2 regions of the Paenarthrobacter sp. MSM-2-10-13 genome follow, and region 2 is predicted to be linked to the other one. Evidence: riboswitches for the same ligand, from Rfam matches in the RefSeq annotation. Region 2 holds a riboswitch; the other holds the start of a gene.

Region 1 (2,580 bases), on a different contig from region 2:
CACGGGATGTCCCGCACATGCGAGAGGCGACCATCAGATTGGTTAGAGCCAGCCCATGGGGTCTACTACTTCACCGTTGACCTGAACCTCGAAGTGGAGGTGGCAGCCGGTTGAAGCGCCCGTGGTGCCGCTCAGCGCGACGGTATCGCCACGGTTGACGGTTTGTCCCACCTGGACGGTGAAGGACGACAGGTGGTTGTACGTGGTCTCGAGGCCGTTGCCGTGGTCGATAACCACACGGTTGCCTCCGCCATATTCGTGCCATCCGGCGAAAGTGACCTTGCCGGTTGCTGCTGCGTGGACAGCGGTGCCGCACTGGGCAACGAAGTCCTGGCCCCGGTGGAAGTCGCCGGCGCCGCCCGTGAGGGGGCTGACACGGTAGCCGAAGGGCGATGCCGTGGTAAGTGTGTCAAGGGGGCTGGCCATGGTGCCAACGGATGACGCGCGCTGGATGCTTCCGGCCGACTGGGCGCTGAGCAGTTGCTTCAACTTCCCATCGGGGTCAGCGGCAGTGGCGACTGCGGCTCGGCTGAAGTCGATCTTTGCCGACGCTGCCGCGGAAACCTCGGGCTGGCTGCCCGCGGGGGCTGCGACGGCGAGGGCGGACTCGGTCTGGCCCGATTCCGAGGTGGCCATGACCGGGCTGGTGGCCGGCAGGCCGACAGTCAGGGCAAGCCCGGTGGCGGCAAGCGCAACACCGGCCTTCTGCCCGACGCCGCTGGCAGCGGCGAAGTCGGCAACCTGGCGCAGGGGGCTCTTACGGCGGCGCACTTGACGCTCGGTGGCGCGGGGCCGGATCTCCGTGACGACGGTGGCTGGCCGCAGCTCAGCAGCGGGGCCGGACGCGCGGCGGCGACCCCTGACGTTCTGCGATGTCAAACTCTGTTCCTCTCTCAAAAGCCTGCGAAGTTAGCTGTCGGATTCGGGTCAGAGAGTACAAAGACCCGGTCCGCGCGAGGCGCTCACGGCACACAGGTATCCCAAGAGGGACTTGTATACGTGGGCACTTCTGCTGCGGACTTCACCCCAAGGCTGCTTCTTTAGACAGCCGCTTGTGGTTCCCCCGCCTCTGCCAGTGGTGGGTGACACACCTGGTCCGCTGGCAGAGCTCGGCTCCGGATCAGGTAACGCTTTGGTATCAGCGCTAGTAAATAACTATAGGGGATTAAGGCCTTCGGTAATAAATTCGTTATCAACAGGAACGCACTCAGCGCGGAAGGCCTTTATCATCTTTTTCGGAAAACCGCAGGTCACGCGCGCTAAAAAGTGACAGAAGTGAGGTTTGACACGGCGCTGCCGGCGACACTCAGTTGAGGGATACGAAGACGTGCGCAGCCACCTCGGGCGGCAGCTCCAAAGCGCCTTCGATGCCCGGAACACGGACGGAGATGTACTCGCCGACGCGCTCCAGCGAGACACTTGCGCCGGGACGGATTCCGCCTTCGTCCAATTGGGTCAGGAGCTCCGGCTCAACCTGGATGGGCTCCGCGAGGCGGCTGACCACCACGCGGGTAGCGGCGGCATATCCGTCCATTGCCTGGAGCAGGTTGACATCCAGCCGAGGGAAGGGCTGGCTGGCAAGGCCGCCAAGCGCTTCAAGTCCGGGGATGGGGTTGCCGTAGGGAGACTCCGTGGGGTGTTCCAAGAGCTCGTAGAGCCGACGCTCCACACGCTCGCTCATGACGTGCTCCCAGCGGCACGCTTCATCATGGACGTAGGCCCAATCGAGCCCAATGACGTCGGCCAGCAGGCGCTCCGCGAGGCGGTGCTTGCGCATGACTTCGGTGGCGCGCTTCCGGCCCGCTTCCGTCAGTTCCAGGTGGCGGTCGTTGGACACAATCACCAGGCCATCGCGCTCCATGCGTCCGATGGTCTGGGAAACAGTGGGGCCGGAGTGCCGCAGGCGCTCGGCGATGCGGGCCCGCAGGGCCACAATGTTTTCTTCTTCAAGCTCCAAAATGGTCCGAAGATACATCTCAGTGGTATCGATCAGATCCGTCATCCAGCTCAGCTCTCCTCGAACGCAGTTCCTTGCGTAATCTCCACCGTACCGCGTCCCTGGCAAGGGCGGACGGTGTGCACCGCCGCCCCCTGAACGCCAACCCCCAGCCTAGCTTATTTGGAATTACTCTGGATAATTCCGGTCGCATTCGGTGGGACCGCATTCCACGTGGCGGACTATGACGGTGGCAGGTTCCTGAGGCCGGGCCGTGTCAGGCAGAATTGGGGTGTCGAAGGGGCAGTTGATGCCCCATGCCACCTCCCATCTCTAGCCGACACCCATTGGAGCGCCACGTGAGCGACAACAGCATCACCATTCCCGCCGACCTTCTGCCCAAGGACGGACGCTTCGGCGCTGGACCGTCCAAGGTTCGCCCGGAACAGATCGAGGCGTTGTCTGCAGCATCGTCCACCATCCTGGGTACCTCCCACCGCCAGGCTCCGGTCAAGAACCTGGTGGGTTCGGTCCGTGAAGGACTCAGCCAGTTCTTCCGCGCTCCGGAAGGTTACGAGGTTGTCCTCGGCGTAGGCGGCTCAACGGCGTTCTGGGATGTGGCGGCGTTTGGCCTGGTGGAGAAG
Region 2 (6,314 bases):
GGCTGAACCCGTCCACCTGGCACCTGCGGACACGCCTGGTCCTGGTGGCCATGGCGCTCCTGGTGGCCATCTGCGGAGCCGTGGGCATTGTCAGCTACGCGTCCATGGACATGGTCTTCAACAGGCAGCTCGATAGGCAATTGGAGCAAGCGTCCAGCCGCGCGACCGACTTCGGCAGGCCGCCGTCGAACTTTCCCACGAACCCCTCCGGAAGGCCTGACCCGCTGGAGGCGCGCGGCCAGGCCGCGGGAACGCTCAACGCGAGGATCGACGGCTCAACCGTGAGGAGTTCGGGGCTCATCGACGCCCAAGGCAACCGCGTTTCACTTTCCGCAGCCGATGAGCAGGTCCTGTTGTCGCTCCCCAAGGACAACGTGCCGGTGGATCGATCCCTGTCCAATGGTGACTACCGGCTGGTGGCAGTGGACACCTACGGTGATGTGATCGTGACGGGGCTGCCCTTGGCGGACAAGCAAAGCGCCGAGGCCTCGCTGGTGTGGACCATGGTGTTGGTTTCGTTGGGCGGATTGGTACTGATCGGCCTCGCCGGAACAGTAATCATCCGGCGGACCATGCGGCCGCTTGAGCAGCTCTCCGAGGTTGCCACCAAGGTTTCGCGCCTGCCCCTCGACGCCGGGGAGGTGGCACTTGCGGTACGCGTACCGCCGTCGGCCGCTCATCCCGGAACGGAAGTTGGAAGCGTTGGCCATGCTCTGAACCAGATGCTGGAGAACGTCGCCAGTGCGTTGGAAGCACGGCAGGAAAGCGAAACCAAGGTGCGTCAGTTCGTCGCTGATGCCTCACACGAACTCCGCACACCGCTCACCGCGATCCGAGGCTACACGGAGTTGCTGAGGATGACCGAGACCTTCACCGACGATGGCCGCAAGTCGCTGGCAAGGGTCCAAAGCCAATCCGAGCGAATGACCACGTTGGTGGAGGACCTTCTTCTGCTGGCGCGCCTGGACGAGGGCCAGCCCGTGAAAGTCGAGGACGTTGACCTGACCCAGTTGGTGATCGAAACCGTCAGCGATGAGAAGGTCATGGCGCCGGATCACATCTGGCACCTCCAGCTCCCCGATGAACCTGTGACGGTTCGCGGCGATGTAACGCAATTGCACCAGGTGCTTGCCAACCTGCTGTCCAACGCGCGCAAACACACCGATCCCGGCACCACCGTGGTGACAGGCGTCATGCTCTCTGCTGATGGCAGCGCAGTGGTAACAGTCACGGACAACGGCCCGGGCATTCCGGTCGATTTCCAAGGCCGGATCTTCTCCCGTTTTGCCCGCGCTGATGCCGCGAGATCGGGTTCTGAAGGCACCTCGGGACTGGGCCTTTCCATTGTGGATTCGATTGTTGCCGCCCATGGTGGCACCGTGGAGGTGACGTCCAGGCCCGGGCGCACTGAGTTCGCGCTGCGACTTCCCACGGTAAGCACCGGAGAAAGTCAGGCACGCCGGCAAGGCGACTCACCGGCGTCGTGATCTCTGTTACCTAAATGTGACTTCTGAAGAAACCTCCTGTACCGTCGAAAGGGTGGGTTTCCCCAAGGACCCACATCCGGGATGCGCCGAGCTCTGCCACTTCCCGGAGTCCGTTCTTCTTTGAGGCAGAGACGGGGGACCCACAGTCTCCGGGCCTGGCAATGTGCCGCCCTAGGGGTGAAGCCGCAGCGTGACGCGCGGCCGGATGACCTCATCCGAACCCGACAGCTAACTCCGCAGGCGCTGAGAGGTCACACAACATGTCTGAATTTAACGATCAGACGCGCCCTTCTGCGCGTCACCGCGACGAACACAACGCACCGCTCACCAAGTCGCAGTCCGTCCTCAAGAACGCTGCCCGCCAGGGTAAGTCCGGCCACCGCATGTCAGTCGTAGCCGGCGTTGTTGCAGCCGCACTGGGTGTTGCATCGCTCGGAACCGCCGCAAACGCCGCGTTGACTCTCCCTGAGGCGAGCCGCGTTGCCGGGACCCAGGCTGCTGCCCAGGTCAGCGCCAACAAGTCAGCTGAAATCTCCGCTTCCTTGGATGCTGCCGCCGCCAAGGGCGCAGCTGACCGGGCTGCCGCGGACAAGGCAGCTGCTGAGAAGGCCGCTGCCGACAAGGCTGCCGCTGACCAGGCCGCTGCTGAGAAGGCTGCCGCTGACGCTGCAGCCAAGCAAGCCGCCGACGCCGCTGCCGCCCAAGCCGCAGCTGAGAAGGCTGCCGCTGACGCTGCAGCCAAGCAAGCCGCCGACGCCGCTGCTGCCGCCGCCGCTGCGGAAGCTGCAGCTGCCGCAGCCGCCCCGAAAGCCGTGGACGACCCCGCCGCCGCCAAGGCCTACGCCGCCAGCATCCTGGGCAACTACGGCTGGAGCGCAGCTGAGATGACCGCACTGAACACCCTGTGGGAGAAGGAATCCAACTGGAGGACAACTGCCACCAACGCTTCCAGCGGCGCGTATGGCATTGTCCAGTCCCTCCCGGCCGGCAAGATGGCCTCCGCTGGTGCTGACTGGCAGACCAACTACCAGACCCAGATCAAGTGGGGCCTGAACTACATCAAGGAGCGCTACGGATCCCCGTCCGCCGCTCTGGGCTTCCACTTGGCCAACAACTGGTACTAGCCAGACCGCTTCATTGCCGCGCCCGTTCCCGCCGTCCGCCCCAGTACCCACTGGAGCGGATGGCGGGAACGGGTGCGGCTTTTGCTGTTTCACAGGCGCCACCCGTGGTTCACAGGCGCTGCCCATGGTTCACAGGCGCCACCCGTGGTTCACAGCGCGGTCACAGCCTCCGCCTAAAGCCCACATAATCGGCCGTTGCATGCTGGACATATGACGCTCACAGCTCCCCGGCCAGCACTGCATAGGACGGTGCAAGGCCCTCCCGCCAGCACACCCGCGCTGGCTCCCGTCCTGGACATCGCCATACCCGTGTTCAACCAGGAAGTCCGCCTGGAAGAAGACGTTCGCAGGCTACACGGGCACCTTGCAGACACTCTTCCGCACACCTTCCGGATCACTGTGGTGGACAACGCCAGCACGGACGGCACCCTGCGGATCGCCGAACGCCTGGCGAGGGAATTCCCCGAGCTTATGGTGGTCCGTCTTGATCGAAGGGGCCGCGGAAACTCCCTCCGTAAGATCTGGTTGTCCTCCGCGTCACCGCTGCTTGCCTATATAGACCTGGACCTGTCCTTCGACCTTTCGGCCGTGGCTCCTCTTCTGGCCCCGCTGATGTCGGGCCACTCAGACCTCGCTGTCGGCACGCGTCTGGCAAAGGCTTCGCACGGGACATTTAGCCACCACCGTGACGTCATTGCACGCGCCTACAATTTTCTGTTGCGCGTCCTGACGGGAGCGCGCTTCTCCGATGCTGAGTGCGGGTTCAAAGCCATTCGTGCCGACGTCGCCCGCCAGCTGCTCCCCTACACCCGCGATGAAGCATGGTTTTTCGACACCGAACTGCTGATCATCGCTGACCGCTCCGCTCTGCGCATTCATGAGGTGCCGGTGGACTGGAGCGACAATCCCGACTCAAGTGTCGACGTCGTACGTACCCTTTTGACCGACCTCAAAGGGTTGGCGGGGCTGACCCGCAAACTGCGCCGCGGGACAATTCCCGTCGCCGGGCTTCGCGCCGAACTGGGCCGGGGCCCTCACCGGCACTGAACTTTCCGAAGAGCGCTACGCCTCCGGTTCGGCTTCCACCGCGCCCCGTACGGCCGCGATGGACGCGGCCACATCACCAGCGTCCGTGGTCCAGTTGCTCACAGAGATCCGCAGGATCTCACGTCCTCGCCATGACGAACCGGACATCCACACCGCGCCCTCGGCCATGAGCCGCTGGGTGATGCGGTGCGTGCGATCGTCACTGCCGAAACTCACGGAGACCTGCGTGAACACGACGTCGTTAAGCACTTCCACTCCCGGGATCGCGGATAGTCCTTCAGCCAAAGCACGGGCATTTGCCGCAAGACGGTCCACCATGGAAATCACGCCGTCCCGGCCCAGCTGCCTCAGTGCCGCCCACACCGGAATGCCGCGGGCGCGGCGGGACATCTCCGGAACTTTCTCGAAAGGGTCCCCCGGTCCGGCATCAGTGGCTATCAGGTAACTGGTGTGAACACTGAAAGCACGCCTCAAGGCTTCCGGGCGGGCCACGATTGCCAGGCCACAGTCGTAGGGGACGTTCAGGGTTTTGTGTGCGTCCGTTGCCCAGGAGTCGGCGTCCTCAACACCGGCCAGCCGGGTACGCAGCGTTGGGCTCACAGCCGCCCACAAACCAAAGGCGCCGTCCACATGTACCCATGCACCGCGATCGTGGGCCACGGCTATGGCCTCCTCCATGGGATCAAACGCACCGGAGTGGAGGTTGCCGGCCTGCAGGCAAACCAAGGATGGCCCCGGCTGCTGATCCATGGCATCGGCCAAGGCATCGGGAAATATCCTGCCCTCGGAGTCGGCGTCTACCGGAACGCATGCGCCCAAGCCCAGGTACCGCAACGCGAGATCGACGGCCGCGTGCCGTTCCCGTCCTGCAAAGGTTGTGATGCGCGGTGCCCCGTTGAGGCCGAGTGCTTCGAGGTCCCAGCCCGCCTCGTCCATTAAGTACTGGCGGCCAGCCGCCAGCCCCACAAAATTGGCGGTGGTGGCGCCAGTGGTGAATCCGACGTCGGCGGTGGCGGGCAGGTGCAGGAGGTCCAAAAGCCAGGCGGCGGCAGATTCTTCAATCGCGGCGGCGGCGGGGGTGGCGAACCGGAGCCCGGTGTTCTGGTCCCAGGCGGAGACGAGCCAATCGGCGGCCATGGCAGCAGGGAGGGTTCCGCCCATCACCCACCCAAAGAATCGACCGGACTGGATCGCCATGAGCCCGGGCTCAGCCAGTGCGGCGAGCTCATCAATGACCTCTGCGGCATCGGTGGCTCCGTCCGGGAGACGCGGCAGGATGCTCCCGGCCACCTGATCGGCATCCGAGGAAGGACGGACAGAACGGGTAGGGACAGACGCAAGCCAGTCACCGGCGTGGACCATAGCCCGCTCCAATGCAGCACCGTACGCCTCCGGCATCGCAGACATGCGCACAGCCTACGCCCGGTTCACTGCGCCGAACAGACCGGGCAGAAAACCTTAGAGCGTTAGCGTCAGGAGGTGCCCGCCGTCGTCGTCCTTGACCGCTGTGACCGTCACTGCGGTGTAGTCCGGGATCCGCCACATGCCCGGTTCCAGGTCCGCATCGTGCCTGGCAGCGGCCTTGCCCACCACAACGGTCCGCATTCCCGCGGCACGGGCGGCCGCAATACCGGCAGGCGCGTCTTCGAAAACCACGACGTCGGCCGGGTCGGCTCCCAGGAGCGCCGCCGCCTTAAGGTACCCCTCCGGGTGCGGCTTACCGCGGGTGACTGACTCGGCGGTGACCGCGGTGGACGGCATGGCGAGCCCGGCCGCCTCCATGCGGATCCCGGCAAGGATGCTGTCGGCGGAGGTGACAAGCGCGATCGCTTCATCGGGCAGCGCGGCCAGCACGGCTGCCGCGCCGGGGAGGGCGATCACGCCATCCGTCCGGGACCGTTCCATCTCGCCAAGCTCAGCGGTCAAAGCTTCAAAGTCAGCACCGGCGGGCGCGTACCGGCGCACGGTGTCGCCGGCTTGGACGCCGTGGGAGGTGCGGAGGATCTCGTCGAAATCCAAGCCGTAGCGGTCGGCGAACTCGGACCACACCTGCTCCACGATCGCTGTTGAATCAACCAGTGTGCCGTCCATGTCAAAGAGGATGGCGCGGGCGGTCAACGTAGACGTCTCAGCGGGGAGAGCGGGTTCGGCAGGATGGCTCATGGTTCCATCCTGCCGCACGCTGTCTGCCACCCGGCGAAGTGTGACTTAGCCGTTGGGCCTCTGAGGCAGGTACTGCACCGCCCACTGGTTGCCGTCAGGGTCCGCGAAGTAGACAAAGTGGCCCCAATCCTGGACGTCGACGTCGCTAACATCCACACCGTTGGCCTTGAGGTGATCATGCGCCTTATTGATGTCAGCCACTACCACTTGCAGATTGGGCGCCGAGCCTGGAGGGGCGTCGGTGAGGCCCTCACCGATAGCGATGGAGCACGCAGAACCCGGAGGCGTCAGCTGAACGAAGCGGATGCCATCAGTGGGACGCTCATCGAAGTCGGCATTGAAACCAACCTTGTTTACGTAGAAATCCTTCGCGCGGTCGACGTCGGAGACAGGTACAAATACCAGTTCAAGTTTCCAGTCCATGCGCCACAGGCTAACCAAGCCCGACGAAAACCGGTAGGGGGCTCCCTTAGCCCGCCACGCCGTAGAGGCG

The links. Region 2 has a riboswitch for cyclic di-AMP ahead of HAV21_RS20190 (hypothetical protein). Riboswitches for the same ligand answer to the same signal wherever they lie in the genome.
Region 1: it holds a riboswitch for cyclic di-AMP, as region 2 does, so the genes downstream of both, HAV21_RS10125 (M23 family metallopeptidase) here and HAV21_RS20190 (hypothetical protein) in region 2, are expected to answer to the same signal.

What each region holds. Positions count from the first base shown of each region.
Region 1 is NZ_JAAOXO010000003.1:398,124-400,703, forward strand. It holds gene HAV21_RS10125 (M23 family metallopeptidase) at 43-879, opposite strand; cyclic di-AMP (ydaO/yuaA leader) riboswitch at 884-1,125, opposite strand; gene HAV21_RS10130 (metal-dependent transcriptional regulator) at 1,307-2,002, opposite strand; gene serC (phosphoserine transaminase) at 2,296-2,580, shown strand, end outside.
Region 2 is NZ_JAAOXO010000014.1:89,367-95,680, forward strand. It holds gene HAV21_RS20185 (HAMP domain-containing sensor histidine kinase) at 1-1,487, shown strand, start outside; cyclic di-AMP (ydaO/yuaA leader) riboswitch at 1,562-1,742, shown strand; gene HAV21_RS20190 (hypothetical protein) at 1,748-2,611, shown strand; gene HAV21_RS20195 (glycosyltransferase) at 2,822-3,658, shown strand; gene HAV21_RS20200 (aminotransferase class V-fold PLP-dependent enzyme) at 3,674-5,065, opposite strand; gene HAV21_RS20205 (HAD-IA family hydrolase) at 5,117-5,821, opposite strand; gene HAV21_RS20210 (glyoxalase superfamily protein) at 5,867-6,244, opposite strand; gene upp (uracil phosphoribosyltransferase) at 6,291-6,314, opposite strand, start outside.